DNA from 3 places in the Janthinobacterium sp. SUN120 genome. Region 3 is predicted to be linked to each of the others. Evidence: predicted binding sites of a transcription regulator. Region 3 holds the regulator's gene; each other region holds the start of a gene.
What was found. Region 3 encodes LexA, which represses DNA repair genes until DNA is damaged. Its sites were predicted from a motif close to ACTGTATNNNNATACAGT; they were not measured.

Region 1 (10,481 bases), 1.0 Mb from region 3:
AAATATCGACTTCGGCGCCATGCTGCTGGGCAATTTCGCGCACGATGGCCAAGCCCAGGCCGCTGCCGTCGACATTGCTGCCGAGAATGCGGTAAAAGCGTTCGAAGACGTGCGCCCGCTCCGCTTGCGGTATGCCGGGGCCCGTATCTTCCACTTCCAGGATGGCCAGTTCCAGGGTGCTGCGCACGCGCACCGTGACGCTGCCGCCAGCCGGCGTGTAGCGCAAGGCATTGTCGATCAGGTTGCTCAGCAGCTCGCGCAGCATCATGGCATTGCCGGATATCAAGATCGAATACGCGGGCTGCTCGAAGCCCAGGTCGATATGCTGGGCAAACGAGGCTTGCACCCAATCCTGCACCACGCCGCGCGCCAGTTCGCTCAGCTCGATCGGTTCGAACGCTGTGCCCGCCTGCGGCTGGTTTTCCGCGCGCGCCAGGGCCAGCAACTGGTTGACCAGGCGCGTGGCCGCTTCCGAACTTTTCGCCAGTTGCAGCAGCGAGCGGTGGATTTCGTCGTGGTCGGTCTGGCGCAGGGCCAGCTCGGATTGCATGCGCATGCCGGCGAGCGGCGTTTTCATCTGGTGCGCGGCATCGGCGATGAAGCGCTTCTGCATGTCGATCGACAGTGACAGCCGCGCCAGCATCTCGTTGAGCGAACCGACCAGCGGCGTGATTTCCTCGGGCACCTGGCCCGATTCGATGGGCGATAAATCGTCGGGCGGCCGGGCGCGTATGCGCTCCTGCAATTGCGCCAGCGGCGACAGGCCGCGCGCCAGGGCAAACCAGACCAGGGCCAGGATCACGGGCAGGATGATGAACTGCGGCAAAATCACGCCCTTGATGATTTCATTGGCGAGCTGGGCGCGCTTTTCCAGGGTTTCCGCCACTTGCACCAGCGCGCGGCTGGGTTCATCGTCGTTGCCGGAAGGAATGTCGAGATAGCTGAACGCCACGCGCACGGGCGTGCCGTGGATTGTGTCGTTGCGAAACAGCACCATGCCGCTGCGGTATTTGTCGGGGTCTTGCGGCGGCGGCAGATCGCGGTCGCCGTTCAGGTATTCGCCGCGCGGGCCCACCACCAGGTAATACAGGGTGTCGACATCGTCGCCGCGCAGGAAGTCGCGGCCCTTGCCATTTTTGTCCGGCACGTGGCGCAGCATCGCGCCATCGGCTTGCTTGACCTGTTGCGTCAGCACCGTCACGCTGTCTTCCAGCGCATGGTCGAACGGTTGATTGGCGATGCTCTTGGCCACCAGATAGGTGATGGCGATGCTCATCGGCCACAGCAGCAGCAAGGGCGCCAGCATCCAGTCGAGGATTTCGCCGAACAGCGAATGCTCGATGGTGTCATCCTGCTCCGTGGTGGGCGGCTCGAACCAGTCGTCGTCGTCCGCCTCGTCCGCTGGCGCCTCGCGCGCCTTCACTTGCTGGCGGGTCCGCTGGCCGGGCTTGCCGACTCGCCCGCTTCGGCGTTCAGGCGCGCCGCTTCCGAGTATTTTTCCAGGCAATAGCCGAGGCCGCGCACGGTGGCGATGCGCACGCCGCCCACCTCGATCTTCTTGCGCAGGCGGTGGACATACACTTCGATGGCGTTGTTCGACACTTCCTCGCCCCATTCGCACAGGTGGTCGACCAGTTGCTCTTTTGAAACGAGGCGGCCCGTGCGGCCCAGCAGGATTTCCAGCAAGCCCAGTTCGCGCGCCGACAGGTCCAGCATCTGGTCGTTGATGTAGGCGCTGCGCCCCACCTGGTCGTAGCTGAGGGGGCCGTGCTTGATGATGGTGGCGCCGCCGCCAGCGCCGCGGCGCGTCAGGGCGCGCACTCTTGCCTCCAGTTCCGACAAGGCGAACGGCTTGGCCATATAATCATCGGCACCGAGGTCGAGGCCATTCACGCGTTGCTCGATGGAATCGGCGGCCGTCAGGATCAGCACGGGCAGCAGCGAGGCGCGCGCGCGCAGGCGGCGCAGCACTTCCAGGCCGGACATCTTGGGTAAGCCCAGGTCGAGGATCAGCAAGTCGAATTCCTGGGTGGACAGGGCCGTATCGGCCTCTTGCCCGGTCTTGACGTAGTCGATCGCATAACCGGACTGGCGCAGCGAGCGGGTCAGGCCATCGGCCAGCACGCTGTCATCTTCGGCAAGTAAAATACGCATGGTGCACTTCCTATGCTTGCGACGGTAGAAGCTTGTATTGTGTTTCATTTTCCGCAAGGTGGCGAATTTTTGTGAAAAACAGGGTTGTATTGATCTGTTTCAAAACAAATCCACGTTCCGCTTGCATTGATCACTGTTTTTTTATACAGTACTGTCTGTGTAAAGAATTTAACCCACTGGCGCTATCGCAGGCCGACCGATTCACGTGAATCGTCGACTGTAGAACGGCTGAAAGAACATATGGACGATAAAAAAGCTGTAGTACCCGCATCGGAAAAAGCCAAGGCGCTCGCCGCCGCACTGGCGCAGATCGAGAAGCAGTTTGGCAAAGGTTCGGTCATGCGCATGGATGCCAGCGCACCGATCGAAGAAGTGCAAGTCGTGTCGACCGGTTCGCTCGGCCTCGATATCGCGCTGGGCGTGGGCGGTTTGCCGCGCGGCCGCGTGGTGGAAATCTACGGTCCGGAATCGTCGGGTAAAACCACCCTGACCCTGCAAACCATTGCTGAAATGCAAAAACTGGGCGGCACCTGCGCCTTTATCGATGCCGAGCACGCGCTCGACGTCGGTTACGCGCAAAAGCTGGGCGTGAACCTGCATGAATTGCTGATCTCGCAACCGGATACGGGCGAGCAGGCGCTGGAAATCTGCGACGCCCTCGTGCGTTCGGGCAGCGTCGACCTCGTCGTCATCGACTCCGTGGCCGCACTGACGCCACGCGCCGAGATCGAAGGCGACATGGGTGATTCCCTGCCAGGCTTGCAAGCCCGTTTGATGTCGCAAGCCCTGCGCAAGCTGACCGGCTCCATCAACCGCACGAATACCCTGGTCATCTTCATCAACCAGATCCGCATGAAGATCGGCGTGATGTTCGGCAGCCCGGAAACGACCACCGGCGGCAATGCGCTGAAATTCTACGCTTCCGTACGCCTGGATATCCGCCGTACCGGCTCGATCAAGTCCGGCGATGAAGTGATCGGCAACGAAACCAAGGTCAAGGTCGTCAAGAATAAGATCGCGCCACCGTTCAAGGAAGCGCACTTCGACATCCTGTACGGCGCCGGCACCTCGCGCGAAGGCGAAATCCTGGACCTGGGCTCGGATGCCAAGATCGTGGAAAAATCCGGTTCGTGGTACAGCTACAACGGCGAACGCATCGGCCAGGGCAAGGACAACGCCCGCGCCTTCCTGCAAGAGCGTCCGGCGCTGGCCCGCGAGATTGAAAACAAGGTCCGTGCTTCTCTGGGCGTGCGCGAACTGCCGCCGCTGGCTGCTGAAAAGCCGGAAAAAGCGGATAAAGCTGCCGACAAGGCTGCCAAGGCTGCGGAAGCCAAGGCCGCCGAGTAAGCGACAGTGGCGGGGCCAGCCTGGCCCGCCGGCGGCAGCTTGCCGCATAAAAAAGTTCTACAATGATTGCCGCCCTGCGCCTGTGCGCCTGGCGGCAATTGTGTTTTCAGTCCGGTGTGGTAAAGATGGGATATGGGTATGGCAGCGGTACAACTAAGCCTGAAGGGCAGGGCGCTACGCTTTCTGTCGATGCGTGAACACAGCCGCATGGAATTGCGGCGCAAGCTGCAGCGCCATGCGCAGGAGGGCGACGATGTGGAAGCCTTGCTCGACAGTCTGGAGCAAGCCAACTGGCTGTCGCAGGAGCGTTTTTCCGAGTCGCTGATCCATCGCCGCTCGGCCCGCTTTGGCAATAGCCGCATCATGGCGGAATTGCAAAGCCATGGCATTGGGGGCGAGGCGCTGCAGGAACTCAAGGCGGGCCTGGCCGAAGGGGAAGTGGCGCGCGCCTGCGAAGTGTGGCGCCGCAAATTTGGTGCAGTGGCGCAGGATGCCGAGCAGCGCAACAAGCAGATGCGCTTCCTGATGCAGCGCGGCTTTTCGCAGCGCGCCGTGCAAGCGGCCTTGAAGGGGCGGGAGCCCGAGGACGACTAGGTGGCTGGCGCGCTTCTGCGAGCTTTCGCGCCGTGCCGGCCGGCCCACCCTGGCCGCGCTGTGTTCCATCTACAACAGTCCGCACGATGCCCTGCTTGCGTGCGCGGGCCAGTCGGCCTTGCTGTTTTTCCATGTTTTCTTTGCAGGATTCTGCTTCTGTCATCGCCCTGTCAATTCAGCGGCGTATTGTTGCGCTGCACGTCGTGAGCGCTGCCTGCGCAGTGCGATCTCGGCGCGGTGGCGGCAACTGGATGCGGTTCGCGGCCCCAGGTGCGCATATCTATCATCACTGAATGTGATAACAGCGTAAATTTCCATGTGCTTTCTTTATACTTTGAAATGTTTTTATCGAAGCAATGAAAAATTATGTTGCGGCGCAACCAGCGCCCAGTGTGCTACACTTTTAGGGTTTTTGCGGCGCCGCAGGTGCGGTTGCTGTTCGTAGAAGCTGCGAACAGAGTGCTTTAGGCACATGGCTGCTTACTAAATTATGGCCGCGCAAGCGGCATCGGTCTTATGCCCCTGTCAACTCCCGTATCCCGGCGCGCCCTCCGGCACTCCCGCGTTATCGACGTCCAAGCGTATGTGCGCGACGACGGCCTGTGGGATATTGACGCCCGTATCACCGATATCAAAAGCTATGACGCGACCCTGGCCTCCGGCCCCCGTCCCGCCGGCTCCCCCCTGCATGACCTCCACTTACGCATTACCGTCGATCGCGAACTGACCATCGTCGAGGCCGAAGCCGCCTCCGATGCCGTGCCCTATCCCGGTTTTTGCGATACCATCGGCCCCGCTTACAGAGCGCTGATCGGTCTGAATTTATTGAAGAATTTCCGCCGCGACTTGAAACAGCGCCTGGCGGGAATCGCCGGCTGTACCCATTTGACCGAACTGGCGCAAGTCTTGCCGACTGCGACGGTTCAGGCATTTGCCGGCGATGTCTGGTCGACCCGTGACGGTGCGAATGCTGACTTGTCGCATGAAAAGCCGTTTCAACTCGACAAATGCCACGCCCTGCGCACCGATGGCGGGGCGGTTGCACAGTATTACCCGCGCTGGGTAGCCAAAGCGTGACCCCGGCGCTCTGTTTTTCCTGTTTTTTTTGCACCACTAACCGTATTTTTACACATCAGTATCAGAAGGGAAGCCAGCATGAAAATCCATGAGTATCAAGCCAAAGAAATCCTCCGGCAATTCGGAGTGACGGTACCACGCGGTATTCCGTGCATGTCCGTCGAAGAAGCCGTCAAGGCTGCGGAAACCCTGGGCGGCCCGGTGTGGGTTGTCAAGGCGCAGATCCACGCAGGTGGCCGCGGCAAGGGCGGCGGCGTGAAAGTGGCAAAATCGATGGAACAGGTCAAGGAATACGCTGACCAGATCATGGGCATGCAGCTGATCACGCATCAGACCAGCGCCGAAGGCCAGAAAGTCAACCGCCTGCTGGTGGAAGAAGGCGCCGACATCAAGCAAGAACTGTACGTTTCGCTGGTCACCGACCGCGTCACCCAGAAAATCGTCCTGATGGCGTCGTCCGAAGGCGGCATGGACATCGAAGAAGTGGCCGAGAGCCACCCAGAGAAGATCCACCACGTCACCATCGAGCCAAGCGTTGGCCTGACCGATGCCCAGGCAGACGACATCGCGACCAAAATCGGCGTGCCTGCCGGTTCCATCGTCGACGCCCGCGTCAACCTGCAAGGCCTGTACAAAGCATACTGGGAAACCGATTGCTCGCTGGCCGAAATCAATCCGCTGATCGTCACCGGCAGCGGCAAAGTCATCGCCCTGGACGCCAAGTTCAACTTTGACCCGAACGCCCTGTTCCGTCATCCGGAAATCATCGCCCTGCGCGACTTGGACGAAGAAGATCCAGCTGAAATCGAAGCGTCGAAATTCGACCTGGCCTACATCTCGCTCGACGGCAACATCGGTTGCCTGGTGAACGGCGCCGGCCTGGCCATGGCCACCATGGACACGATCAAACTGTTCGGCGGCGAGCCAGCCAACTTCCTGGACGTCGGCGGCGGCGCCACGGCAGAAAAAGTGACCGAAGCGTTCAAGATCATGCTGAAAAACCCAGGCCTGAAAGCCATCCTGGTGAACATTTTCGGCGGCATCATGCGTTGCGACGTGATCGCCGAAGGCGTTATCGCCGCGGTGAAAGCCGTTTCGCTGAACGTGCCACTGGTCGTGCGCATGAAGGGCACCAATGAAGATCTGGGCAAGAAGATGCTGGCCGATTCCGGTCTGCCTATCATCGCAGCCGACACCATGGAAGATGCAGCCAAGAGCGTCGTTGCCGCTGCTGCCGGTCAAGCTTAATTAAGGAATCAACATGTCCATTCTGATCAATAAAGATACCAAAGTCGTTACCCAAGGGATCACCGGCAAGACCGGCCAGTTCCACACCCGCGGTTGCCGCGACTACGCGAACGGCAAAGCTGCCTTCGTGGCAGGCGTGAACCCGAAGAAAGCCGGCGAAGATTTCGAAGGCATTCCTATTTTCGCTAACGTTACCGAAGCGAAAAAAGAAACCGGCGCCAACGTTTCCGTCATCTACGTGCCGCCAGCAGGCGCGGCAGCGGCGATCTGGGAAGCTGTCGAAGCTGAAATGGATCTGGCCATTTGCATCACCGAAGGCATTCCTGTCCGCGACATGATGGCCCTGAAGGACCGCATGGCCAAAGCCAACAGCAAAACCCTGCTGCTGGGCCCTAACTGCCCAGGCTTGATCACGCCAGACGAAATCAAGATCGGCATCATGCCAGGTCACATCCACAAGAAGGGCCGTATCGGCGTGGTTTCGCGTTCGGGCACCCTGACCTATGAAGCAGTGGGTCAGCTGACCGCACTGGGCCTGGGCCAATCGTCGGCAGTCGGCATCGGCGGCGACCCGATCAACGGTCTGAAGCACATCGACATCATGAAGATGTTCAATGACGATCCAGATACCGACGCGGTCATCATGATCGGCGAAATCGGTGGTCCGGACGAAGCCAACGCGGCTTATTGGATCAAAGACAACATGAAAAAACCAGTCGTTGGCTTCATCGCCGGCGTAACGGCTCCTCCAGGCAAGCGCATGGGTCACGCCGGCGCGCTGATCTCGGGCGGTGCCGATACGGCACAAGCCAAGCTGGAAATCATGGAAGCTTGCGGCATCACCGTCACCAAAAACCCGTCGGAAATGGCGCGTCTGCTGAAAGCCATGCTGTAATTCCAGCTCGGTCACCGCAGTACAAAAAAGGAGCTTAGGCTCCTTTTTTTTGTCCGCAAGACAGGCCGCATCCCGGCCCTGGACGACGGCGCTGGTCCGAACCGGCCCAAATGTGTCGCTTTTCTTTCCATGTGCACCGCCGCTGCCCGGGCGCGCCGCTGGCATGGCGCTTGCACCATGCACGGTGTGAGCAATGCACAATGGGAGGATACGATGCGCGCGCAAAGCGGATTTACCCTGATAGAACTGATGATCGTGGTGGCCATCGCCGGCATACTGGCGGCCGTGGCCATCCCCCAGTATGGCGACTACACGATGCGGGCCAAGGTCAGCAATGTGCTGGCGGCTGCCGCCCCGTTGAAAACGGCCGTGGCCCTGTGCGTGCAGGAAAACGGCGGGCTGGCCACCGCCTGCAGCACGCCCACCCAGGCCGTGCCCAGCGCCATCCCCGTGTTCAGTGCCACGCGCGAAGTGGCCAGCGCCACAGTGGACAAGGGCGATATCGTGCTGACCCTGGCGGCCGACCTGGGCACCGGTATCGGTGGACAAACCGTGACGATGACCATGAAGCCTGGGACGAGCAGCCTGACCTGGTTCAATAGCACCACCGTGACGAATGCGGCAGCGAAGGAAGCGATTACCAAAAACAACATTCCCGACGTGACGCCGACCCTGTAAGCAAGGCTTGCCGGCAGGGTGTCAGACGATTTTTTGCCGGTCCGCGATCAGCGCTTCATAGGTGAGGTTTTGCAGCAAGGTGTAGTGGGTCGGTTCCAGGTCGATGAATTGCACGCCATACGTATAGATTTCCGCCACCTCGGCGGCGTGGCCATTCGACGGCTTGCCCACGCTGACGTTCTGGATGCGCGCGCGCGTGTTGACGCGCATCTGATGCTTGTTCGGCTGCACCAGCAGGGTAAAGCTGAGGGCCACGCCGTCGTCGTCCGGCGTGAGCATGCTGGGCGCCTCGATCAGCGCGCCCGAAACGCTGAGGTTGACGATGAACACGGGCACGGCCGCCACATCGCGGTAGCTGAGCTGCGCCGGGATGTCCACTTTGACGCGCATCGCCGTGCGCAGGCTGGTGCCCTGGATGGCGTCGGGAAAGCTCAGGTGGACATAATTGAGCGGACGGCCAAAGATGCGCAGCACGCTGCAGGAAAATGAACACACGGTGACGCCGGAAAACACGCGGATGGTCAGCTTGTCGCCCTCGTTGAGCATGATGGCGGCGCCGTTTTCCATGGGAATCTTGACGATCAGGTACTCGTCTTTCACATAGCCGATCAGGGTCGAGAAATGCTGGATGGGTTTGATGGTGCGGTGCGTGATGAACTGGATGCGTCCACCCACCTGCAGATTCATGGCTTCGAATTCGAAGTCCTGGAGCTTGGTTTCTGCGGTGGGCTTGTTGCTAGTCATGCGATGCTCATCTGGATATGGACGACTCGCAGTATGCATGATTTCTTGATGAAAAAGCATTTATATCAATGAAATTCATATTGGCATCGAAAAATGCCATGCACGCGTGGCGGTGCAGGACTCAGGCTTTACAATTGCATCAATATTGACGAATGTAAATCTTATGCCGCGAAGCTACTTCTGGACCATGTTGTTCTTGATCTTGCATCAAATCGACGCTGCCTACTGGAAAGAGTGGGAGATGTTTCATGTGCCGGGCGGCGTGCAGGGTTTTCTGGTGTTTAACCTGGCGGCGATTGCCCTGGTGCTGGCCGGTTACCGGCACGTGCTGCTGGCCACCCCGCAGGCGACCCTGTATGCGGGCATCTGCGCCGCGCTGGGCGTGGGAACGTGTTTGATCCACGCCGGCTTCGTGCTGGCAGGGCAGGAACAGTTCCACTTGCCCCTGTCCGTGGCCATTATCGTGCTGTGCCTGGCATGCGCCGTGTGGCTGTTGCGCGATTTGCGCCGCGTCAAGGTGACGCGGCCAGTGCCCGCCTGAAGCGGTGGCGTCTTACACCTCGGCGTGCCAGTCGCCCGATTTGCCGCCATGCTTTTCCAGCACGCGCACGTTCGTCATGACCATGCCCCGGTCGACGGCCTTGCACATGTCGTAGATCGTCAGCAAGCCGATCTGCACGGAAGTGAGTGCTTCCATTTCCACGCCCGTCTTGCCCGTCGTGTCGACCTGGGCGCGGCAGTGCACGCTGTTGGCCGCCTCGTCCACTTCAAAATCGACGGTGACGCGCGTGAGGGCCAGCGGGTGGCACAGGGGAATCAGGTCGCTGGTGCGCTTGGCGCCCATGATGGCGGCGATGCGGGCGATGCCCAGTACGTCGCCCTTCTTGGCGTTGCCCGAAATAATCAATGCCAAGGTGGCGGGCTGCATGCGGATGGTGCCGGCGGCCACGGCGCTGCGGCGCGTGTCTTCCTTGCTGCCCACGTCGACCATATGGGCCTGGCCCGTGGCGTCGAAATGGGTCAGTTCCCCGGCGGGGGCTTGCTTGTCTGCTGTTGTCATGGCGTCAAAATAGGTGAGGAGTGGGGGAGCGGCAGGCCTGGCCACGACGTCATGCCACTGGCATGGCGCATGCTTGTTGCGTGGGAATGGGCGCCGCGAACAAGGTATGATAGCACCCGTGAATTCAAAAACTCTTCTTCCGATCGTCCTTGAAAACGCCGGCGCGGCATGGCTGCGCAGCTCCCGGCGCGCGTCGGTGCTGGCTGCATTGTGGCTGGCGGCACCCTGTGCGCTGGCGCAAACCTATACCTCCGCGCCTGCGTCGCCGGCTGCCAGCGTGGTGGCCAAGCCGGCCGGCAGCTGGACGCCGCTGGCCGTGCCGCCGGCGCCGAATTTGCCGAACCTGGGCGATACGTCGCGCGAAGACCTGTCGCCGGCGATGGAGCGCAAGATTGGCGAGGAAATCATGCGCGGCATCCGCGGCGACCGAGACTACCTCGACGATGCGCCCTTGCTGGAATACCTGAATACCTTCGGCAACGCCCTCGTTGCGGCGCGTCCCAGCGTGCGGGGCGAAACGAATTACGACTATTTTTTCTTTGCCGTGCGCGATCCCCAGTTGAACGCGTTTGCCTTGCCGGGCGGCTTCATCGGCGTGCACTCGGCCCTGGTGCTGGCGGCGCAAACGGAGGCGGAACTGGCTTCCGTGCTGTCGCACGAGATCGGCCACGTGGCGCAGCGCCA
Region 2 (10,481 bases), 840 kb from region 3:
GCACGCGGGTGCCGCCCGTCACGGCGGAAAAGTCGCCGCCCGATTCGCGGATGACGGGCGCCGATTCACCCGTGATGGCGCTTTCGTCGACAGAGGCCACGCCGGCCGTCACTTCGCCGTCGGCGGGAATCACGTCGCCCGCCTCGACCAGCACCGTCATGCCCTTGCGCAGGTCGGTGGCCGGCGTGGGCAGCCAGGAAGTGCCGTACTTCGGCGTTTGCATTTTCTTTGCCATCACCGTTTGCTTGAGGGCGCGCAGGGATGCCGCCTGCGCCTTGCTGCGGCCTTCGGCCAGCGCTTCGGCGAAGTTCGCGAACAGCACGGTAAACCACAACCACACGGCGACGGCGACGATGAAGCCGAATGGCGCTTCACCCTGGCCGTTCAGAGCCTGGATGGCCAGCAGGGTCGTGATGATGCTGCCCACGTAGACGACGAACATCACGGGGCTGCGCCACTGCGTGCGGGGGTCGAGTTTTTTGAACGCATCGACGACGGCGGGGCCGATCAGTGCGGAATCGAACAAAGTCAGGCTTGTGCGTGACATGGTAGCCTCTTATTTGATGAAAAGTTGCAGGTGTTCGACGATCGGGCCCAGGGCCAGCGCGGGAACGTAATTCAATACGCCGACCAGCACGACAACGCCGATCAGCAAGCCGATGAACATGGGGCCGTGCGTGGGCATAGTGCCGGCATTGGCCGACAGGCGCTGCTTGGCCGCCAGCGAACCGGCCACCGCCAGCACGGGCACGATCACGCCGAAGCGGCCGAACCACATGGAGATCGCCAGCATCACGTTGTAGAACGGCGTGTTGGCGGACAGGCCGGCAAACGCGCTGCCGTTGTTGTTGGCCGCCGACGTGAAGGCGTAGAGGATTTCCGAGAAGCCGTGCGCGCCCGGATTGGCCACGCCCACCGTACCCGGTTCGACCATCACGGCGATCGCCGTGCCCGTCAATACGAGGGCTGGCGTAATCAGGATGGCCAGCGACACCATCTTCATTTCATAGGCCTGGATTTTCTTGCCCAGGTATTCGGGCGTGCGGCCTATCATCAGGCCGGCGATGAAGACGGCCAGGATGGCGAACATCAGCATGCCGTACAAGCCCGTGCCCACGCCGCCGAAGATCACTTCGCCGAACTGCATCAGCAGCAGCGGCACCATGCCGCCCAGGGGCATGTAGGAATCGTGCATGGAGTTGACGGCGCCGCACGATGCGGCAGTCGTCACCGCCGCGAACAGCGTCGAGGAGCTGATGCCGAAGCGCGTTTCCTTGCCTTCCATATTGCCGCCCGATTGCAGGCTGCTGGCCTGCTGGTCCACGCCCAGTGCCTGCAGCGCAGGATTGGCCTGCTGCTCGGCGCTCATCACGCCGGCCGTCATGACGACAAAGATCAGGGTCATCGCGGCCAGCACGGCCCAGCCCTGGCGCATGTCGCCCACCATGCGGCCGAACGTGAAACACAGGCCGGCGGGAATGATGAAGATGGCCAGCATCTGCAGGAAGTTCGACAGCACGGTGGGATTTTCGTACGGGTGCGAGGAATTGGCATTGAAGAAGCCGCCGCCGTTCGTACCCAGCAGCTTGATCGATTCCTGCGACGCGACGGGCCCCATGGCGATCGTCTGCGTGGTCGCCACTTGCGCTTCCATCACGGGCTTGCCGGCCGCATCCAGCACGGGCTGGCCATCGGCGGTCACTTTCGGCGTTTCATACGCCACGTGGTCGAGCAAAGTTACTTCCTTGTAGGCGGAAAAATTCTGGATCATGCCTTCGCCCATGAAGACGACGGACAGGGCCAGGGACAGCGGCAGCAGGATGTACAGGGTCGAGCGCACCAGGTCGACCCAGAAGTTACCGATCGATTTGCCCGAGCGCGAGGCGAAGCCGCGCACCAGCGCGAAGATCACGGCGATGCCGGTGGCCGCCGAAAAGAAGTTCTGGCATGCCATACCCAGCATCTGTGTCAGGTAGCTCATGGTCTGTTCACCGCCGTAGCCCTGCCAGTTGGTATTAGCGACGAAGCTGACGGTGGTATTGAACGAGGAATCGGGGCTGACGGCGCCGAGACCCTGGGGATTCAAGGGCAAGAAGCCCTGCAGGCGCTGCAGGCCGTAGACGAAGACGGCGCCCACGGTATTGAAGACGATCAGGGCGATGGCATAGCTTTTCCAGCCCATGGCCTTGTCGGCGGGCAGGCCGGACCAGCGGTACAGCAGATTTTCCAGCTTTTGCAGCCAGCCCAGGCCGCGCACGGGGCCATCGCCGGCCACCCTGGCCATATACAGGCCCAGCGGATAGCCCGCGGCCAGCAGAACGGCCAGGAAAGCCACCAATAACAGTATCGATTGCGTCGTCATCACAGTTCCTCCGCCTTCAGCAGCGCCACCAGCAGGTACACGAGCAGGCCAGCCGACACGACGGCGCCCAGCACATAAAACGCGTTCATTTGACGCTCCCTAATTTGTCGCAGGCGACGGCAAATCCGGCCGCCACGACGAAAAACACGGCAATCAAGCCGAGATACACGAGATCCATTCCCACCCTCATTCAGGTTTGTTTTGATAGTGAGCAGATTAGCCAAAAGGGTCTAAAAAATTCGTAAAGACTGGGGAGGCAGCTGTAAACAAGATGTAAAAACGGGCGCTTTACCGCATAAAATCCTTCACAATGGGCGCCAAACCACGCGCGCGGCGCACTGTTGTTGCCCTGGAGTAGCGCTATTGCTCGCGGGACAAGATAGAATGCGCGAGCGTCCGCACAAGGACGCCAAGCCTGCCGCACTGCCCTCCCCCAGTGACGCTGGACGGGATATACTGTATATTCATACAGTTATCGCCGCCGCTGTCACTGCGCCCCGCAGTGCCCTGGCCTGGCGTTCCAACCACTGTCTTTATTAGCTTGAACACGTATGGCCACTAAAAAACCAGCATCCGACTACAGCGAATCATCCATCCGTGTCCTGAAAGGACTGGAACCCGTCAAGCAGCGCCCGGGGATGTACACCCGCACTGAAAATCCGCTGCACATCATTCAGGAAGTGATCGACAATGCCTCCGACGAGGCGCTGGGCGGTCATTGCACGCATATCGCCGTCACGCAAAACACGGATGGCAGCATCACCGTGGAAGACAATGGCCGCGGCATTCCCGTCGGTCTGCACCCGGAAGAAGGCGTGCCGACGGTGGAAATCGTGTTTACACGGCTGCACGCGGGCGGCAAGTTCGACAAGGGTTCGGGCGGCGCCTACGCGTTCTCTGGCGGCTTGCACGGCGTCGGCGTGTCCGTCACCAATGCGCTGTCCACGCGCCTGGAAATCACCGTCTGGCGCAAGGAAAGCGACGGCAACGGCCTGCATCACATGGTGTTTGCCAATGGCGACGTGATCGAGCCCCTGAGCTCCCGCCCCGCCCCGCGCGACGGCAAGAAGTCGGGTACACGCGTCACCGCCTGGCCCGATGCCAAATACTTTGATTCGCCGAACATTTCGCAAACCGAGCTGCAACGCCTGCTGCGCTCGAAAGCCGTGCTGCTGCCCGGCGTCACCGTCACGCTCACCAACGCGAAAACGGGCGATACGCAGACCTGGCTGTACGCGGAAGGCTTGCGCGGCTACCTGACCGAAACGCTGGCGCAGGTATCGAATGGCGAAACCCTGATTCCCCTGTTTGAAGGCGCGCAGTATGCGGGCCCGGACTCGGAAGGCTTTGCCGAGGGCGAAGGCGCGGCCTGGGTGGTGGCGTGGACGGAAGAAGGCGCCATCGTGCGCGAATCGTATGTCAACCTGATTCCCACCTCGAATGGCGGCACGCACGAATCGGGCTTGCGCGACGGCCTGTTCGGCGCCGTCAAAAACTTCGTCGAAATGCACTCGCTGCTGCCGAAAGGCGTCAAATTGCTGCCGGAAGACGTGTTCGCGCGCGCTTCCTTCGTGCTGTCGGCCAAGGTGCTGGACCCGCAATTCCAGGGCCAGATCAAGGAACGCCTGAACTCGCGCGACGCCGTGCGCCTCGTCTCGACCTTCACCAAGCCGCCGCTGGAACTGTGGCTGAACCAGCACGTCGACTACGGCAAGAAGCTGGCCGAGCTGGTGATCAAGCAGGCGCAATCGCGCCAGCGCTCGCTGCAAAAAGTGGAAAAGAAAAAATCCTCGGGCGTCGCCGTCCTGCCGGGCAAGCTGACCGACTGCGAATCGTCGGACATCACGCGCAATGAACTGTTCCTCGTCGAGGGCGACTCGGCGGGCGGTTCAGCCAAGATGGGCCGCGACAAGGAATTCCAGGCAATTCTTCCCCTGCGCGGCAAGGTCTTGAATTCGTGGGAAACGGACCGCGACCGCCTGTTCGCGAATAACGAGATCCACGACATCGCGGTCGCCATCGGCGTCGATCCGCACAGCGTGGGCGACTCGCCCGACCTGTCCGGCCTTCGCTACGGCAAGATCTGCATCCTGTCCGATGCGGACGTGGATGGCTCGCACATCCAGGTACTGCTGCTGACGCTCTTCTTCAAGCACTTCCCGGCCCTGATCAACAAGGGCCACATCTGCATCGCCCGCCCGCCCCTGTATCGCGTGGATGCGCCCGCGCGCGGCAAGAAGCCGATGCAGAAGATCTATGCGCTCGACGACGGCGAACTGCTCGCCATCGAGGACAAGCTGCGCAAGGAAGGCGTGAAACAGGGCGCCTGGTCGATCTCGCGCTTCAAGGGCCTGGGCGAGATGAACGCCGAGCAGCTGTGGGAAACGACGATGAACCCGGACACGCGCCGTCTGCTGCCCGTCACGCTCGGTGAAGTCGACCACATGGCCTCAGCCTCCCGCTTCAATATGTTGATGGGTAAAGGCGAAGCGGCAGGACGCCGCGCCTGGATCGAAGAACACGGCAATGAAGCGGAGGCGGATATCTGATGATCATCGGCATCGACCTGGGCACCACCAACAGCCTGGTCGCCATCTGGCGCGACGGCAAGGCTTCCATCATCCCGAATGCGCTCGGTGAACACCTGACGCCGTCGTGCGTGAGCATCGATGACGACGGCACCGTGCTGGTGGGCCGCGCCGCGCGCGAGCGCCTGCAGACGCACCCGCAACTGACGGCGGCCGTCTTCAAGCGCTACATGGGCAGCGAAAAGAAGATCACCCTCGGCACGCAGCAATTCCGTCCGGAAGAGCTGTCGTCGATGGTGCTGCGCGCGCTGAAGGAAGATGCCGAAGCCTTTTTAGGGCACAAGGTCGAGGAAGCCATCATTACGGTGCCCGCGTATTTCAGCGATGCGCAGCGCAAGGCCACGCGCATCGCGGGACAACTGGCGGGCTTACGCGTGGAGCGGCTGCTGAATGAGCCGACGGCCGCCGCGCTGGCCTACGGCATCCGCGACAAGGAACAGGAAAGCAAATTCCTCGTCTTCGACCTGGGCGGCGGCACCTTCGACGTGTCGATCCTGGAACTGTTCGAAGGCGTGATGGAAGTGCGCGCCTCGGCTGGCGACAATTTTTTAGGGGGCGAAGACTTCGTCACCGTGCTGGTCGACGCCTTCCTGGAAGGCAGCGGCCTGCGCGACGCTGTCGGCGGCCGCCTGCTCGACCCGCGCCAGCAGCAGCTGCTGCGCGATGAAGCCGAGCGCGTCAAGCGCCTGCTGTCGGAGCAGCCGTCCGTGCGCATGGCCACGCGCTACCAGGACAAGGAATACAGCTGGGAGATCAACGAGGACAAGCTGGCGCAGCTGTGCGAACCGCTGCTGGCGCGCCTGCGCCTGCCCGTCGAACGGGCGCTGCGCGACGCCACCATCCGCGCCGCGGAATTGAATGAAGTGGTGCTGGCCGGCGGCGCCACGCGCATGCCGCTGGTGCGTAAACTCGTCTCGCGCATGTTCGGCCGCTTCCCCGCCATCCACCTGGACCCGGATGAAGCCGTGGCACTGGGAGCCGCCGTGCAGGCAGGCCTCAAGATGCGCGACTCTGCCCTCGATGAAGTGGTGATGACGGACGTGGCGCCGTACTCGCTGGGCATTTCGATTTCGCGCCAGGTCGGCGCGAACCAATATGAAGGCGGGCATTACCTGCCCATCATCGAGCGCAATTCCGTGGTGCCTGTCTCGCGCACGGAAAACATCACCACCATCTACGACAACCAGAAGGAAATCAACGTGGCGATCTTCCAGGGCGAGTCGCGCCTGGTGGCCGACAACGTCTTCCTCGGCAAGATCAGCTTCCCGATACCCGCGAAAAAGGCGGGCGAGATCGGCATCGACGTGCGCTTCACCTATGACGTCAGCGGCGTGCTGGAAGCGGAAGTGACGGTGCTGGCCACGCAGGAAAAGCACAAGATGGTCATCAGCGACAATGCGGGCGTGATGACGCCGGAACAGATCGAGCAGCGCTTTGCGGAACTGGCCGACCTAAAGATCCACCCGCGCGAACAGATGGAAAACCGCACCCTGGTCACGCGCGCCGACCGATTGTACGAGCAGTCGCTGGGCGACGTGCGCCAGTACCTGGCGGCGCACACGGCCAATTTCCAGGCGGCGCTGGAAACGCAGGACCCGAACACCATCCGCAAGGCGCGCCAGGCGCTCGACGAGGTGTTGCGCCAGGTCGAGAGCGAGAGCTTCCTGTAAATGGACGGCGGCATGCACAACGGGCAGCGCAGCCTGTGGAAGATCCTGGACACGGAGCCGACGGGCGACGAGCGCGCCCTCAAGCGCGCGTACGCGAAGCGCCTGAAGGTGACGCGTCCCGAAGACGATCCGGCCGCCTTCCAGGAACTGCGCGAAGCATATGAATACGCGCTGCGCCATGTGCACCTGTTTGCTGAGGAATTTCCGGAACCGCAAGCGGCCGAAGCGGCAGCGGCGGAAACGCCAGAAGCGCCGCCCATGGAACCGGCAGACCTGTGGGGCGTCATCGACGAGGCCCCACACGACGCCTGCACGGAACTGTGGGGCGTGATCGACGAACCAACGCAAGAACAGAGGCGCCCGCCGGAACAATGGGGCGTGGTCGCCATCGACCCGGCGCAGGAAGCGGCTAATCTGTGGCAAGGCTGCCTGGAGCTGACGCGGCATGCGGATGCCGGCGACGTGCTGGCCGGCATGCTGCAGGACGACGCCATGCTGAACCTTGACGTGCGCGAGGAATTCGACCTGTGCGCGCTGCGCTATTGCGCCAGCGCCGGCTATGACCTGGCGCTGCGCCAGGCCCTGTTCGAGCAGCTGGGCTGGGACCGCGACTTTTCCTACCTGGTGCGCAGCCATGCGGACCTGGTGCGCGGCGCCGTGCAGCGTTACCGGGCAGACCGCTCGTTTGCCCATTTCAGCGACAACCGCGACAGCTACCCCGGCCTGGACTGCATCATGTCGCAGCAGCCGCCAAGCGCCTACGCGCGCCAGCTGTTCGACCGCAAATTCACGCTGCAGCTGCGCGAACTGCTGCACGCGATACGCTGGCAGCACAGCGAGATGCTTGCCTGCAAGCTCGATACAGACCTGTTCGAGCAGTGGGAACACGCCGTCCATGCCAAACGCTACTTCAAGCAGACGGCGCTGGCCTCGGGCGGCCTGGGTTTCGTGCTGCACTTCATGCTCGCGGGTGTGCTCGATGCGGCCGGCTTCAAGCTCGGCGACACGGCTGCCTATGCCAGCCTGCTGGGCTTCCAGGCGCTCGCCTTTTCCCTGCTGGCCATGCATGCCTTGCGCTGGCCGGCGCCCCTGTTCGCGCGCCTGGAAGCGCTGCAGGAAACGTTGCAGGAACGCCTGCCCGTGCTGTGGCAACGGCCCGGCTTGCGGCAACTGGGCTGGATCGCGCCCTACCTCGTGCTGGCCTTGCTGCTGTTCCTGCCCGAACGCGGCGATACCATGCGCCTCGTCACTGCGGCCGGCCTGTGCGCGTCGGCCCTGCTCGCGTATGCGATGAACCGCCAGTTGCTGCACGGCATGCTGCTGCTCCTGTGCCTGGGCCTGTCGCTGTTCGCCGCCATGTTCATGAGCGGCAGGGGCCAGTCGGCGCTGGCCATCGGCGATGCCATGCCATTGATGTTTTGCCTGGCGGCGCTGGCCCTGCGCAGCGCCACCGGTCTGTATGGCGATTGCGGCTGGCCAGAGGCGCTCTTGCCCCGCCTGCGCGCGGCATGGCTGATCGGCTGCGCGGGCTTGCTGCTGCAACTGTATTTGCAACTGCTGCCGGCCGCCTTCGTCGGCGCCGCGCTGTATGTCTGGTCGTGTGCCGGCTTGCTGTTTTCCCCCAGCGATTTCAAATGGAAGACGATCTGGCCGGTGGTGCTGGTGCCGTCCATCGCCACTTTCGTGCTGGCCAGCCAAGCCCCGGCCATCCGCGCCATGCCGATGATGCATAACGGCGTCGAACTGGCCCTGGCCGTGCTCTATTTGACCTTGCGCTACATGTATCTGACGTACGGCAAGTCCTTTTCCAAATCCGGGCTGTCATAATCAGCTCCACGAATTCAACCGCAACCACTTAACACCGAAACAAGCGCCATGTCCACACAAACCAATTTATTTGACGATGCCCAGCCTGAGCCGATCGAGCCGGATGAACCGGTATTCGACGGCGAAGCGCTGACCCTGTCCACCTTCGCCGAGCGCGCCTATCTCGACTACGCCATCTCCGTCGTCAAGGGCCGCGCCCTGCCCGACGTGTGCGACGGACAGAAGCCCGTGCAGCGCCGCATCCTGTATGCGATGAATGAGCTGGGCCTCAATTCCACGGCCAAGCCCCGCAAATCGGCGGCCGTGGTCGGCGACGTGCTGGGTAAACTGCATCCGCATGGCGACCAGTCCGTGTACGACGCGCTAGTACGCATGGCGCAGGATTTCTCGCTGCGCTACCCACTGATCGATGGCCAGGGCAACTTCGGCTCGCGCGACGGCGACGGCGCCGCGGCCATGCGTTACACGGAAGCGCGCCTGACGCCGATCGCCAAGCTGCTGATGGATGAAATCGGCATGGGCACGGTGGACTTCCAGCCCAACTACGACGGTTCGACGGAAGAACCGAAGCTGCTGCCGGCACGCCTGCCGATGGTGCTGCTCAATGGCGCCTCCGGCATCGCCGTGGGCCTGGCGACGGAAATCCCGTCGCACAACCTGGCGGAAGTGGCCAAGGCGGCTGTCGCCATGATCCGCGATCCGAAGATAACGCACGCCGAACTGATGGCCATCATTCCCGGTCCGGACTTCCCCGGCGGCGGCCAGATCATCACGCCGCCATCGCAAATCCAGGACATGTACGCGAGCGGCCGTGGCAGCATGAAGGTGCGCGCACGCTGGAAGATCGAAGAACTGGCGCGCGGCCAGTGGCAAGCCGTCGTGACGGAACTGCCGCCCGGCACCTCGTCGCAAAAGGTGCTGGAAGAAATCGAGGAATTGACGAATCCAAAGATCAAGCTGGGTAAGAAGGCGCTGTCGCCGGACCAGGTGGCCCTGAAGGCGCTGATCCTCAATTCGCTCGACACCATCCGCGACGAGTCGGGCCGCGCCGCGCCCGTGCGCCTCGTGTTCGAACCGAAATCGAAGAACCAGGACCAGACGGAGTTCATGCTGATGCTGCTGGCGCATACGTCGCTGGAATCGTCGACCTCGATCAACCTGGTGATGATCGGCGGCGATGGCCGTCCGCGCCAGAAAGGCCTGGGCGACATCCTGCGCGAGTGGATCGATTTCCGCTTCGAGACCGTCACGCGCCGCACCGGCTACAAACTGGGCAAGGTCAAGGACCGCATCCATATCCTGGAAGGGCGCGAAGCGATCCTGCTCAATATCGACAAGGTGATCCAGATCATCCGCAATTCGGATGAGCCGAAGGCGGCCCTGATCGACGCGTTCAAACTGTCCGAACGCCAGGCTGACGATATCCTGGAAATCCGCTTGCGCCAGCTGGCGCGCCTGGAAACGATCAAGATCCAGCAGGAACTGGCCGAGCTGCGCAAGGAAGAAAAATCCTTGCAAGACCTGCTCGACAACCCGGGCTCGATGAAGCGCGCCGTCATCCGCGAGATCGAAGCGGACGCCAAGCAGTTCGGCGACGCGCGCCGCACCCTGATCGAGGAAGCGCAGAAAGCCGTGGCCGAACAGAAGGTGGTCGATGAACCCGTCACCGTCATCATTTCGGAAAAAGGCTGGGTGCGCGCGCGCACCGGCATCGGCCACGATGCGGCGCAATTCACGTTCAAGGCGGGCGACAGCCTGCATGGCGCCTTCGAGTGCCGCACGGTCGATACCCTGCTGGGCTTTGGCAACAATGGCAAGATTTACTCGGTTCCCGTCTCGGCACTGCCCAACGCCCGCGGCGACGGCGTGCCGATCACGACCTTGTGCGACCTGAGCGGCGGCACGCCCGGCAACGCCGTGCGCATCCTCCATTACTTTGCGGGCAATGGCGCCACCAACTTGCTGCTGGCATCGAGCGCTGGCTACGGCTTCATCGCCAAGGCAGGCGACATGACGAGCCGTCTGAAAGGCGGC
Region 3 (10,481 bases):
TGATTCGTCAGCGCCACGCCTGCCTGGGCGGCCAGCGCCTCGATGAAGCGCTGGTCGGTGGAGGAAAAGGCGCGCACCTGGCCCGTCTCGCCATCCTTGGCATTGACCAGTTGCAGTACGCCGATCAGGTCGCCCTCGTGGTCGCTCATGGGCACCGTCAGGATCGATTGCGTGTGGTAACCGTGGTGGCGGTCGAACTCGCGCATGCCGGAAAAATTGAAGCCCTCGTCGCGATACACGTCGGCGATATTCACGCTGCGGCGCAGGTTCGCCGCATACGCGGCCACCGACGCCAGGTTCGGCTGGCCGACATCGTCAAACAGGGGCACGCCAGGCAAGCCCATGTCGGCGCCCTGCGCGATGCCCAGGCTGTCGTTGACGCTGATGTCGAACGCCAGCTGGCGGCCCCCGGCCATGGGCCGGTACAGGGTGGCGCCATCGGCGCCGCTCATGCTTTTTGCCAGCAGCACGATGCGCTGCAACAGCGCGCCGATATCGTGCCCTTCGCCGCCCAGGCCATGGCCAAGCGCGACACTGAGTTCGGTCAATTGCTCCAGTCTGTGGGCGATTTTCTCAGGGTGCAACTGAGGCATGTTGGTGGCAATCAGGTAATGGGCAAGCAAAAAAGGGGAAGTCGGCAAGCGCCAGTGTAACGGCCACCCTGCGCACTGTACATTACTTAGTTGCAACAAATTGAAATAACTTGCCGTATTGCAACACGCATAAATGTTGCCGCTAATCTCATTAATTAGAATAGAATCAACAATAATTACACCGTAACAAGGTACTGAATGAAATTCACGTTCAGGGGCGTGCGCGGCTCCATCCCCTCTCCCGGCCCGCGCACGGCGCGCTATGGCGGCAACACCACGTGCATCGAAGTACGCACCGACAACGATAGCCTGATCATCCTCGATGCGGGCAGCGGCATCTTCTCGCTGGCGCAGCAACTGCCGCCGGGCGAGCCCGTCGACGCGCACGTCTTCATCACGCACAGCCACTGGGACCACATCCACGGCCTGCCCATGTTTTCGCCCCTGTTCGTGGCCGGCAACCGCATGCGCCTGCATGGCGCCTTTGACGCCATCAGCGGGCGCGGCATCGAGCACGTGATGGCGGTGCAGCTGCAAGGCAGCTATTTTCCTGTCAGCGAAGCGGCCATGGCGGCCAGCATCGAGTACCGCACCCTGGCGCCCGGCGAAGCCGTCGAGGTGGATGGCGCGCGCGTGCGCGGCGCGGAAATGAACCACCCAGTCGTCAATCTCGGCTACCGCATCGACTGCGGCGGCGCCGCGCTGTTTTTCAGCGGCGACCATGAACCGTTCTACAACCTGCATCCGCCCGGCCATGCCGAGCACGCGGCCTGCGCGGCGCGCAATGCGCAGCGCCAGGCCGGCATCGATGCGCTAGTCGCCGGCGTCGATGCGCTGATCATGGATTGCTCGTACACGCGCGAGGAATACCCGGGAAAGCAGGGCTGGGGCCACGGCACCTTCGACGCCGCCTTCGACCTCGCCCTGCGCTGCGGCGCGCGGCGCCTGTACTGCACCCACCACGAACCGACCCGCAGCGACGAGCAGCTGGAAGCCGTGTTTGCCGACGTGATGGGGCGCTACAGCAGCCGCCTCAATGGCCTGCAAGTGTTCCTTGCCTACGAGGGGCTGACGGTGGAACTGGCCGGCGCATAAAAAAAGGGAGCCGCGAGGCTCCCTTTTTACTGGCGTTGGCTATCCATTACATGATGTGGTGGCCAATCCACCACGCGACTGCTGCGACGAAGGCCGACGCGGGAATCGTGAAGATCCAGGCCCAGACGATATTGCCCGCCACGCCCCAGCGTACGGCCGACATTTTTTGCGACGAGCCGACGCCGACGATGGCGCCCGTGATGGTGTGCGTGGTCGACACGGGAATGCCCAGCGCCGTCGAGACGAACAGGGTGATCGCGCCGCCCGTTTCGGCGCAGAAGCCGCCGACCGGTTTCAACTTGGTGATCTTCTGACCCATGGTCTTGACGATGCGCCAGCCACCGAACAGGGTGCCGAAGCTGATGGCCGTGTAGCACGAAATGATGACCCACATCGGCGGCATGGCATCGGCCGCGCTCGAGTAGCCGGCGGCGATCAGCAGCATCCAGATGATGCCGATGGTTTTTTGCGCATCGTTGCCGCCGTGGCCCAGGCTGTAGGCGGCGGCCGATACCAGCTGCAGGCGGCGGAACCACTTGTCGACCTTGCGCGGCGTCGAACGCACGAAGATCCACGACACGAGCAGCATCATGATGGAACCGAATACAAAGCCCAGCACCGGTGCGATCACGATGAAGGCCACCGTTTTCCACAGACCGGCCGCGACCAGCGCGCCCGTGCCGGACTTGGCGACGGCGGCGCCCACCAGGCCGCCGATCAGCGCGTGCGAGGACGACGAAGGAATCCCGTAGTACCAGGTAAACAAATTCCAGAAGATGGCGCCCATCAGCGCGCCGAAGATCACGTACTGGTCGATCACCGCCGGGTCGATTGTTCCCTTTCCCACCGTGGCGGCCACGGTCAGCTGGTGGAACACGAAGATGGCGACGAAGTTGAACGTGGCGGCCATGGCAACCGCGGTCTGCGGTTTCAATACGCCCGTCGAGACCACCGTGGCGATCGCGTTGGCGGCATCGTGGAAGCCGTTCATGAAGTCAAACAGCAGTGCGAGGACGATCAACAGGCCTAGCACGTAGATGCTGATTTGTATGGTCATTGTAGTTTCTTTTCTGATTCTGGTTCAGGACAGGCCCAACGCTTACGCGTTTTCGACGATGATGCCTTCGATAATATTGGACACATCTTCGCAACGGTCGGTCACGGTTTCCAGAATTTCGTAGATCGCTTTCAGCTTGATCAGGTTGCGCACGTCCGGCTCGTCGCGGAACAGCTTGGACATGGCGGCGCGCATCACGTGGTCGGCGTCCGATTCCAGGCGGTCGATCTCTTCGCAGATGGCGACGATCTTGCGCGAGTTGTCCATGTTGTGCAGCATGGCGACGGCGTCGCGCACTTTTTCGGTACAGGCCAGTACCAGTTCGGCCAAGCGCTTGGCTTCCGGCGTGACGGCCTTCAGGTCGTACAGCGAGACGGTTTGCGCCGCATCTTCCAGCAGGTCGAGGATATCGTCCTGGCGCGTGATCAGCTGATGGATGTCATCGCGGTCGATCGGCGTGATGAAGGTCTTGTGCAGCATTTCCACGGTGGCGTAGGTGACTTTGTCCGCCTGTTTCTCGATGCTTTCGATCGCATGCACGCGGTTTTCCAGGTCATCGAAATTGGTCATCAGGCCGAGCATCTCTTTGGCGCCCTTGACGCACAATTCCGCGTGCTGGTTAAACAATTCAAAAAACTTGCCCTCAGTGGGCATCAAGCGTCCAAACATGTCATTCTCCGTTAAGCATTGAGTCGTGTTATTTACTACAGAAAGCCGCCCCTTTTGATGAAGGGGCGGCCAATGGAATATCAGTGCTGCTGTGTTAGTCGCCTTGGTAAAGCGCCAGGCCACCACTGTAATTGCCAAATTTGGTGTACTGCCCCATGAAGGTGAGGCGGATGCTGCCGATTGGACCGTTACGTTGTTTACCGATGATGATTTCGGCCGTTCCCTTGTCCGGCGAGTCGGGGTTATACACCTCGTCGCGGTAAATGAACAGGATCACGTCGGCATCCTGCTCAATAGCGCCCGATTCGCGCAAGTCGGACATGACAGGACGTTTGTTCGGGCGTTGCTCCAGCGAGCGGTTCAGCTGGGACAGCGCAATCACGGGGCAACCGAGTTCTTTCGCCAGGCCTTTCAAGCCCCGTGAAATCTCGGAAATCTCCGTGGCGCGGTTGTCGCCCGGCGTATTGGCCGACATCAGCTGCAAGTAATCGACGATGATCAGGCCCAGCTTGCCGCATTGACGCGACAAACGGCGCGATCGGGCGCGCAACTCGATGGAATTCAAGGCCGGCGTTTCATCGATGTACAACTGCGCGTCGTTCATCTTCTGGATCGCATTCGTCAGGCGCGGCCAGTCTTCGTCGTTCAGGCGGCCCGTGCGCAGGCGATGCTGGTCGAGCTGTCCGACGGAGCCGAGCATACGCATGGCCAGCTGGGCGCCGCCCATCTCCATCGAGAACACGGCCACGGGCAAGCCGCTGTCGATGGCCACGTTTTCGCCGATGTTGACGGAAAACGCCGTCTTGCCCATCGACGGACGGCCCGCCACGATCACCAGGTCGCCCGGCTGCAGACCGGAAGTCATGCGGTCGAGGTCGATGAAACCGGTGGGCACGCCCGTGATTTCACTCTGGTTGTCGCGGCTGTACAGTTCGTCGATGCGCTCGACTACCTGCGTCAGCAAGGGCTGGATGGCGGTCCAGCCCTGGGCGCCGCGCGCGCCCTCTTCGGCGATGGCGAAAATCTTCGATTCGGCCTCGTCAAGCATCTGCTTGACTTCCTTGCCCTGCGGGCTGAAAGCCGTGCCGGAGATATCGTCGGCGACGGTAATGAGTTTACGCAGCACGCCGCGGTCGCGCACGATCTCGGCGTAGCGCCGGATGTTCGCGGCCGATGGCGTGTTTTGCGCCATGGCGTTCAGGTAAGCGAGTCCGCCCACATCATCGGCCTTGCCGAGCTGGGTCAGGGTTTCAAAAACAGTAATGACATCGGCTGGCTTGGAAGCGTTAACCATCTTGACGATTTGCTCGAAGATGATGCGATGGTCATAGCGATAGAAATCCTCCGCATGCATGAAGTCGGCGATGCGGTCATATGCGGCATTGTCGCGCAGCAGACCACCGATAACGGATTGTTCTGCTTCGATCGAATGCGGCGGAATACGGAGGGAATCCAGTTGCGGATCAGAGGGGGCGTTCATGGCGCGAATTATACCCGCTTCGGCGTGCTGGCAAAAATAAAGGGCTGAAATTGAGCGAAAAAAAGGCCACAAAAAAGCCGGGCGAACCCGGCTTTTCATAGTGCTTTACAGTACGGTAGCGCTTGCGGGCCAGGCCCGCAGACGATTACGCGTTCGCGTCTGGAACGACAGCGATAACAACTTCCACAACCACGTCGGTATGCAGAGCAACCGAAACGTTGTGCTCGCCAACGATCTTCAGCGGGCCGGTAGGCATGCGGATTTGTGCTTTTTCAACAGCAAAACCTTGCTTGGTCAGCGCTTCAGCGATGTCGAAGTTGGTGACGGAACCGAACAGACGGCCATCAACACCAGCTTTTTGAGCAACTTGAACGGTCAGGCCGCTCAGTTTTTCGCCCTGGGCTTGCGATGCGGCCAGTTTAGCGGCAGCAGCTTTTTCCAGTTCGGCGCGCTTGACTTCGAATTCAGCCACAGCGGTTGCCGTAGCACGACGTGCCAGGCGTTGCGGGATCAGGAAGTTACGTGCGTAACCGTCTTTGACTTTGACGACTTCGCCGAGGTTACCGACGTTAACAACTTTTTCTAACAGAATGATTTGCATAGTTCTTCTCCAGGAATATCTGACCGATTAAGCGTGGTGCAGATCGGTGTATGGCAGCAGCGCGAGGAAGCGAGCGCGCTTGATTGCGGTGTCAACTTGGCGCTGGTAATGCGCTTTGGTACCGGTCAGGCGTGCTGGCATGATCTTGCCGTTTTCTTGGACGAAGTCTTTCAGCGTGTCGACGTCTTTGTAGTCGACTTGCTCAACGTGAGCTGCGGTGAAGCGGCAGAACTTCTTGCGTTTGAACAACGGGTTTTGCTGTTTGCGTTTTTCTTTAAGCTTGAGCTTATTTTTGTCGAACTTTTTACCGAATGCCATGTCAGGCTCCTGTATCTAAAATGCGCTAGTCAGAATTGACTGCACTAAAATCAATGATGTGAAACACCAAACTCTTGCTGTTGCGGCTCTTCCTGGCCAGGAAACCCGTGAACTGATACACCCCGCCCAAGCTTGCCTGGCTGAACCGGCCTGAGATTTCGCCAGCGGCTAGCGCGGCAACATCAAACTCGGTCAAACGGGCAATTCCTGCTTCCATCTGCTGCGAACTGTGTTGCAATACTGCATTCACAATCGGCAGCCCTGCCGGGGTATAGCGCAATATTTCGCGCTCGGCAATGATGGCGGTTACTTGTAGCTGGTTCAGCGCACGATCCTGGTCAAGAATTAAGCTGCTGCTGCGGCTGGAGCGGCTGCTGGTGCTTCGGTGCGGTGGCTTTTGGCCGCGTCTTCGCGTTGTACCGATTTCATCATCGGCGAAGGAGCTGTTTCAGCTTTCTTCATTTTAACGGTCAGGTGACGCAACACGGCATCATTGAATTTGAATGCTGTTTCCAACTCGACCAGGGTCTCGTTGTCGCATTCGATGTTCAGGCAGATGTAGTGTGCTTTAGGCAGCTTTTGGATCGAGTAAGCCATTTGACGGCGACCCCAATCTTCCACGCGGTGAACCGAACCGCCGCGGGTGGTTACGCTGGCTTTGTAGCGTTCGATCATCGCGGGCACTTGCTCGCTTTGGTCCGGATGGACGATAAAGACTATTTCATAATGACGCATGCAAACTCCTTCAGGTCGGATTGATAATCGCCCACCCCGGCGTCAAGACGGGTGTGGGAAGGTCAGCCGAAGATTATAACCGCCTTTTGCAAACGTTTCAATCATTCCTTCCACATGGGCCCGAAAAGCCCGCGCGCCACTGTGCCTTCCGCCCGTGGACAAGTATTTCTTGCGAAATTCGCCCAAAACACGGAAATCCCCTTGCATAGTGGGCGATACTGTACAAAAATACAGACTGTTCATATAGACAGCATTTTAGTATGCACCCACCGCTCATGATCAAGCTGACAGCACGACAAGAACAAATCCTGAACCTGATCAAGGACGCGATTGAAAACACGGGCTTCCCTCCCACCCGTGCCGAAATCGCCAATGAACTGGGTTTCAAATCGGCCAACGCGGCCGAAGAGCATTTGCAGGCCCTGGCCCGCAAGGGCGCGATCGAGATTTCGCCCGGCACCTCGCGCGGCATCCGCCTGATCGGCGCAGCCGCCGAAGCGCTGCCGTCGAGGGTGCCGGCAGCGCTGCTGATGTCGCTGCCCCTGATCGGCCGGGTAGCGGCCGGTTCGCCCATCCTGGCGCAGGAAAACCTGGAAGCGAGCTACAACGTCGACCCGGCCCTGTTTTCGGCCAAGCCCGACTTCCTGCTGAAGGTGCGCGGCTGGTCCATGCGCGACGCCGGCATCATGGATGGCGATTTGTTGGCTGTCAAGAAGGTCGACAGCGCCAAGAATGGCCAGATCGTCGTGGCCCGCATCGGCGACGAAGTGACCGTCAAGCGCTACAAGAAGACGGGTTCCGTCATCGAATTGCTACCGGAAAACCCGGACTTCAAGGTGATTACCGTGTCGCCGGAAGATGAGTTTGCACTGGAAGGGCTGGCTGTCGGCCTGATGCGCAGCTGGCATTAAATCACTGCAGCTAAAGAAAGGGCCGCAACAGCATGACTGTTGCGGCCCTTTCTACATACTGCGCGGCTGTTTAGGCGTCCAGCGCATTTTTGAAGTCATCCAGTAAATCGGCCTCATCCTCGATACCGACGGAGACGCGGATCAGGGATTCGGCGATGCCCATGCTGGCGCGCCGCTCGGCACCCATCTCATAGAAAATCGTGTGGGCGACGGGAATGACCAGGGTGCGCGTGTCGCCGAGATTGCTCGCTGGAATGGCAAGATTGAGACGGTTGAGGAAATCGAAGCAATCGATGCCGTCCTTTAATTCAAAGCTGAACAGCGAGCCATAGCTGCGGAACAAGTCCGTCGCCAGCGCGTGCTGCGGGTGCGACGCCAAACCCGGGTAATGCACGGCCGCCACTCTCGGGTCCGCCTGCAGCATGGTGGCCAGCGCCAGGGCGTTCGAACAGGTGCGGTCCATGCGCAAGGCCATGGTTTCCGCGCCGACGGCGATATGGTGCGCCGCTTCCGGCCCCAGGGACGCGCCGAAGTCGCGCAAGGCCTTGGCGCGGATTTGCGCGATGCCCCACTGTGCGGGCGCCGCCTTCTTGTAATTCTCGAAGATGTTCGGATACTGCGTCCAGTCGAACACGCCCGTGTCCGTCAAGCTGCCGCCCAGCGCATTGCCGTGGCCGCCGATGGATTTCGTCAAGGCATTGACCACCAGGCCCGCGCCCACGGCTTTCGGACGGAACAGGTATGGCGTCGTCATCGTATTGTCGACAATGTACAAGATGCCCTTCTCGCGGCACAAGTCGCCGATTTTCTTCAGGTCGGCGATCTGCGTGCGCGGATTGGCAATAGTTTCCACGAAAACAATCCGCGTGGCCGGCGTGATGGCGGCAGCCACATTGGCCACGTCGGTGGCGTCGACGAACGACACGGCGATGCCCTGCCCCGTCACCGTTTGCCACAGGCTGTTGGTGTTGCCAAACAAAAAGGCCGACGATACGACATGGTCGCCCGCGCGCAGCAAGGATTGCACCACGGCACCGATGGCGCCCATGCCGGTGGCGAAGCACAGGGTCGCCACGCCGTCTTCCATCTTGTTGACCTTGTCTTCCAGCGCGGAAACGGTCGGATTGCCCTGACGGCCATAGCGGAAACCCGGTTCCTTGCCCTGGAACACGGAAGCGAGCTGGCGCGCATCGGCGTAACCAAAGGCAACGGAAGTGTGCACGGGCTTGTGCAGGGAGCCATGTTCGATGCCCTTGCGGCGGTCGTTATGCAGGATGGTGGTGGTAAAGCCGTAGTTTTTTTTATCGTTCATGATCGCGGAGAAAAAAATGCCCGGCATCGGCCGGGCAGCTTACTTATGCTTCTGTTGTCGCCAGGTTCAGGTTCAGCTGGGAACGCGGCGTATCTTCGGGCGCTGCCGCCTTCGGATGGTGACGCGCATATTCCAGGCGGTCCAGGTATTCCTGCGATACGTCGCCCGTCACGTACACGCCATCGAAGCACGAAGCCTCGAAGTTGGTCAGAGCCGGGTTGACGTCGGCGATAGCCTGTTTCAGCGCGCCGATATCCTGGTACACGAGGTAATCGGCCGTGATTTCACGGCACACTTCTTCCGTCGTGCGGCCGTAGGCGATCAGTTCGTCGCGCGTCGGCATGTCGATGCCGTACACGTTCGGGTAAATCACCGGTGGCGCGGCCGAAGCGAAGATGACCTTCGTCGCGCCCGCTTCGCGCGCCATCTGCACGATTTCACGGCTGGTGGTGCCGCGCACGATGGAATCGTCGACCAGCAGCACCACTTTATCCTTGAATTCGGACGGAATCGCGTTGAGCTTCTGGCGCACGGACTTCTTGCGCGCCGCCTGGCCCGGCATGATGAAGGTGCGGCCGATGTAGCGGTTCTTGATGAAGCCTTCGCGGTATTCGATGTTCAGCGCCATGGCCAGCTGGATGGCAGCCGGACGCGAGGAATCGGGAATCGGCATGACCACGTCGATATGCACGCCAGGCAATTCGGCGCGGATCTTTTCAGCCAGGTACTCGCCCATTTTCAGGCGCGTAGCGTACACGGAGGCGCCGTCGATGACGGAATCGGGACGGGCCAGGTAGACGAACTCGAATACGCACGGGTTCAGGCTGGCATTGTCGGCGCACTGGGCGCTGTGCAATTGCTTGTCAGCATCGATGAAGACGGCTTCGCCGGGACCGATATCGCGCACGAAGCGGAAGCCCATGCCTTCCAGGGCCACGGATTCGGAAGCGATCAGGTATTCGGGACCCTGTTCCGTTTCATTGATGCCCAGGCACAGCGGACGGATGCCATGCGGGTCGCGGAAGGCCAGCAAGCCCACGCCGGCGATTTGCGCGACGGCAGCGTAGCCGCCCTTGACGCGGCGGTTCAGCACGGTAACGGCCTTGAAGATGGCTTCCGGGTCCAGGTTCAGGCCCGTCGTCGCTTCCTGGATTTCATGCGCCAGCACGTTGAGCAGCACTTCCGAATCGGAATCGGTATTGATGTGGCGGCGGTCGTTCTTGAACATTTCCAGCTTCAACTGTTCCCAGTTGGTCAGGTTGCCATTGTGCGCCAGGGTGATGCCGAACGGCGCATTCACATAGAACGGCTGTGCTTCCTCTTCGCTCGACGAACCGGCCGTCGGGTAGCGGCAATGGCCGATGCCCGTCGTGCCTTGCAGCGAACGCATGTTGCGCGTACGGAAGACGTCACGCACGAGCCCATTGGCCTTGTGCATGGAAAACATACTGCTGTGATTGGTCGCAATCCCTGCCGCGTCCTGACCGCGATGTTGCAGGAGCAACAATGCATCATAGAGCAATTGATTGACAGGTTGATGGGAAACGACGCCGACGATGCCACACATGGTGTGCTCCTAAACTGTGCTACTGATTTTAAAAAAATTCAAAATTTCACATGCTGCGCGTAAGCGGCAGGCAGATAAGGCTTGATGGCTCGCGCGCCCTGCTCCGCGAGCGGGCTGAGCTGCGCGTTTTTCCAGAATGGCTG

Region 1: recA (recombinase RecA) is a predicted target of LexA. The motif match lies at 2,287-2,304, and genes of this name have one in related genera.
Region 2: O0879_RS15930 (DNA topoisomerase IV subunit B) is a predicted target of LexA. The motif match lies at 2,818-2,835, and genes of this name have one in related genera.

Annotation. Positions count from the first base shown of each region.
Region 1 covers NZ_JAPUBW010000002.1:1,573,161-1,583,641, reverse strand. Annotated here, with positions in the region: gene O0879_RS16835 (sensor histidine kinase) at 1-1,423, opposite strand, end outside; gene O0879_RS16830 (response regulator transcription factor) at 1,420-2,154, opposite strand; gene recA (recombinase RecA) at 2,395-3,501, shown strand; gene recX (recombination regulator RecX) at 3,640-4,095, shown strand; gene O0879_RS16815 (DUF2889 domain-containing protein) at 4,612-5,172, shown strand; gene sucC (ADP-forming succinate--CoA ligase subunit beta) at 5,251-6,420, shown strand; gene sucD (succinate--CoA ligase subunit alpha) at 6,434-7,315, shown strand; gene O0879_RS16800 (pilin) at 7,529-7,993, shown strand; gene O0879_RS16795 (flagellar brake protein) at 8,015-8,737, opposite strand; gene O0879_RS16790 (DUF6713 family protein) at 8,901-9,278, shown strand; gene moaC (cyclic pyranopterin monophosphate synthase MoaC) at 9,291-9,797, opposite strand; gene O0879_RS16780 (M48 family metalloprotease) at 9,994-10,481, shown strand, end outside.
Region 2 covers NZ_JAPUBW010000002.1:1,380,220-1,390,700, forward strand. Annotated here, with positions in the region: gene kdpB (potassium-transporting ATPase subunit KdpB) at 1-547, opposite strand, end outside; gene kdpA (potassium-transporting ATPase subunit KdpA) at 557-2,362, opposite strand; gene kdpF (K(+)-transporting ATPase subunit F) at 2,362-2,451, opposite strand; gene O0879_RS15930 (DNA topoisomerase IV subunit B) at 2,914-4,911, shown strand; gene O0879_RS15935 (molecular chaperone HscC) at 4,911-6,620, shown strand; gene O0879_RS15940 (J domain-containing protein) at 6,633-8,447, shown strand; gene parC (DNA topoisomerase IV subunit A) at 8,496-10,481, shown strand, end outside.
Region 3 covers NZ_JAPUBW010000002.1:538,102-548,582, forward strand. Annotated here, with positions in the region: gene O0879_RS12105 (HD family phosphohydrolase) at 1-593, opposite strand, end outside; gene O0879_RS12110 (MBL fold metallo-hydrolase) at 792-1,688, shown strand; gene O0879_RS12115 (inorganic phosphate transporter) at 1,735-2,745, opposite strand; gene O0879_RS12120 (DUF47 domain-containing protein) at 2,788-3,414, opposite strand; gene O0879_RS12125 (replicative DNA helicase) at 3,509-4,894, opposite strand; gene rplI (50S ribosomal protein L9) at 5,040-5,495, opposite strand; gene rpsR (30S ribosomal protein S18) at 5,523-5,813, opposite strand; gene priB (primosomal replication protein N) at 5,839-6,138, opposite strand; gene rpsF (30S ribosomal protein S6) at 6,159-6,548, opposite strand; gene lexA (transcriptional repressor LexA) at 6,824-7,459, shown strand; gene O0879_RS12155 (cystathionine gamma-synthase family protein) at 7,530-8,771, opposite strand; gene purF (amidophosphoribosyltransferase) at 8,815-10,338, opposite strand; gene O0879_RS12165 (CvpA family protein) at 10,377-10,481, opposite strand, start outside.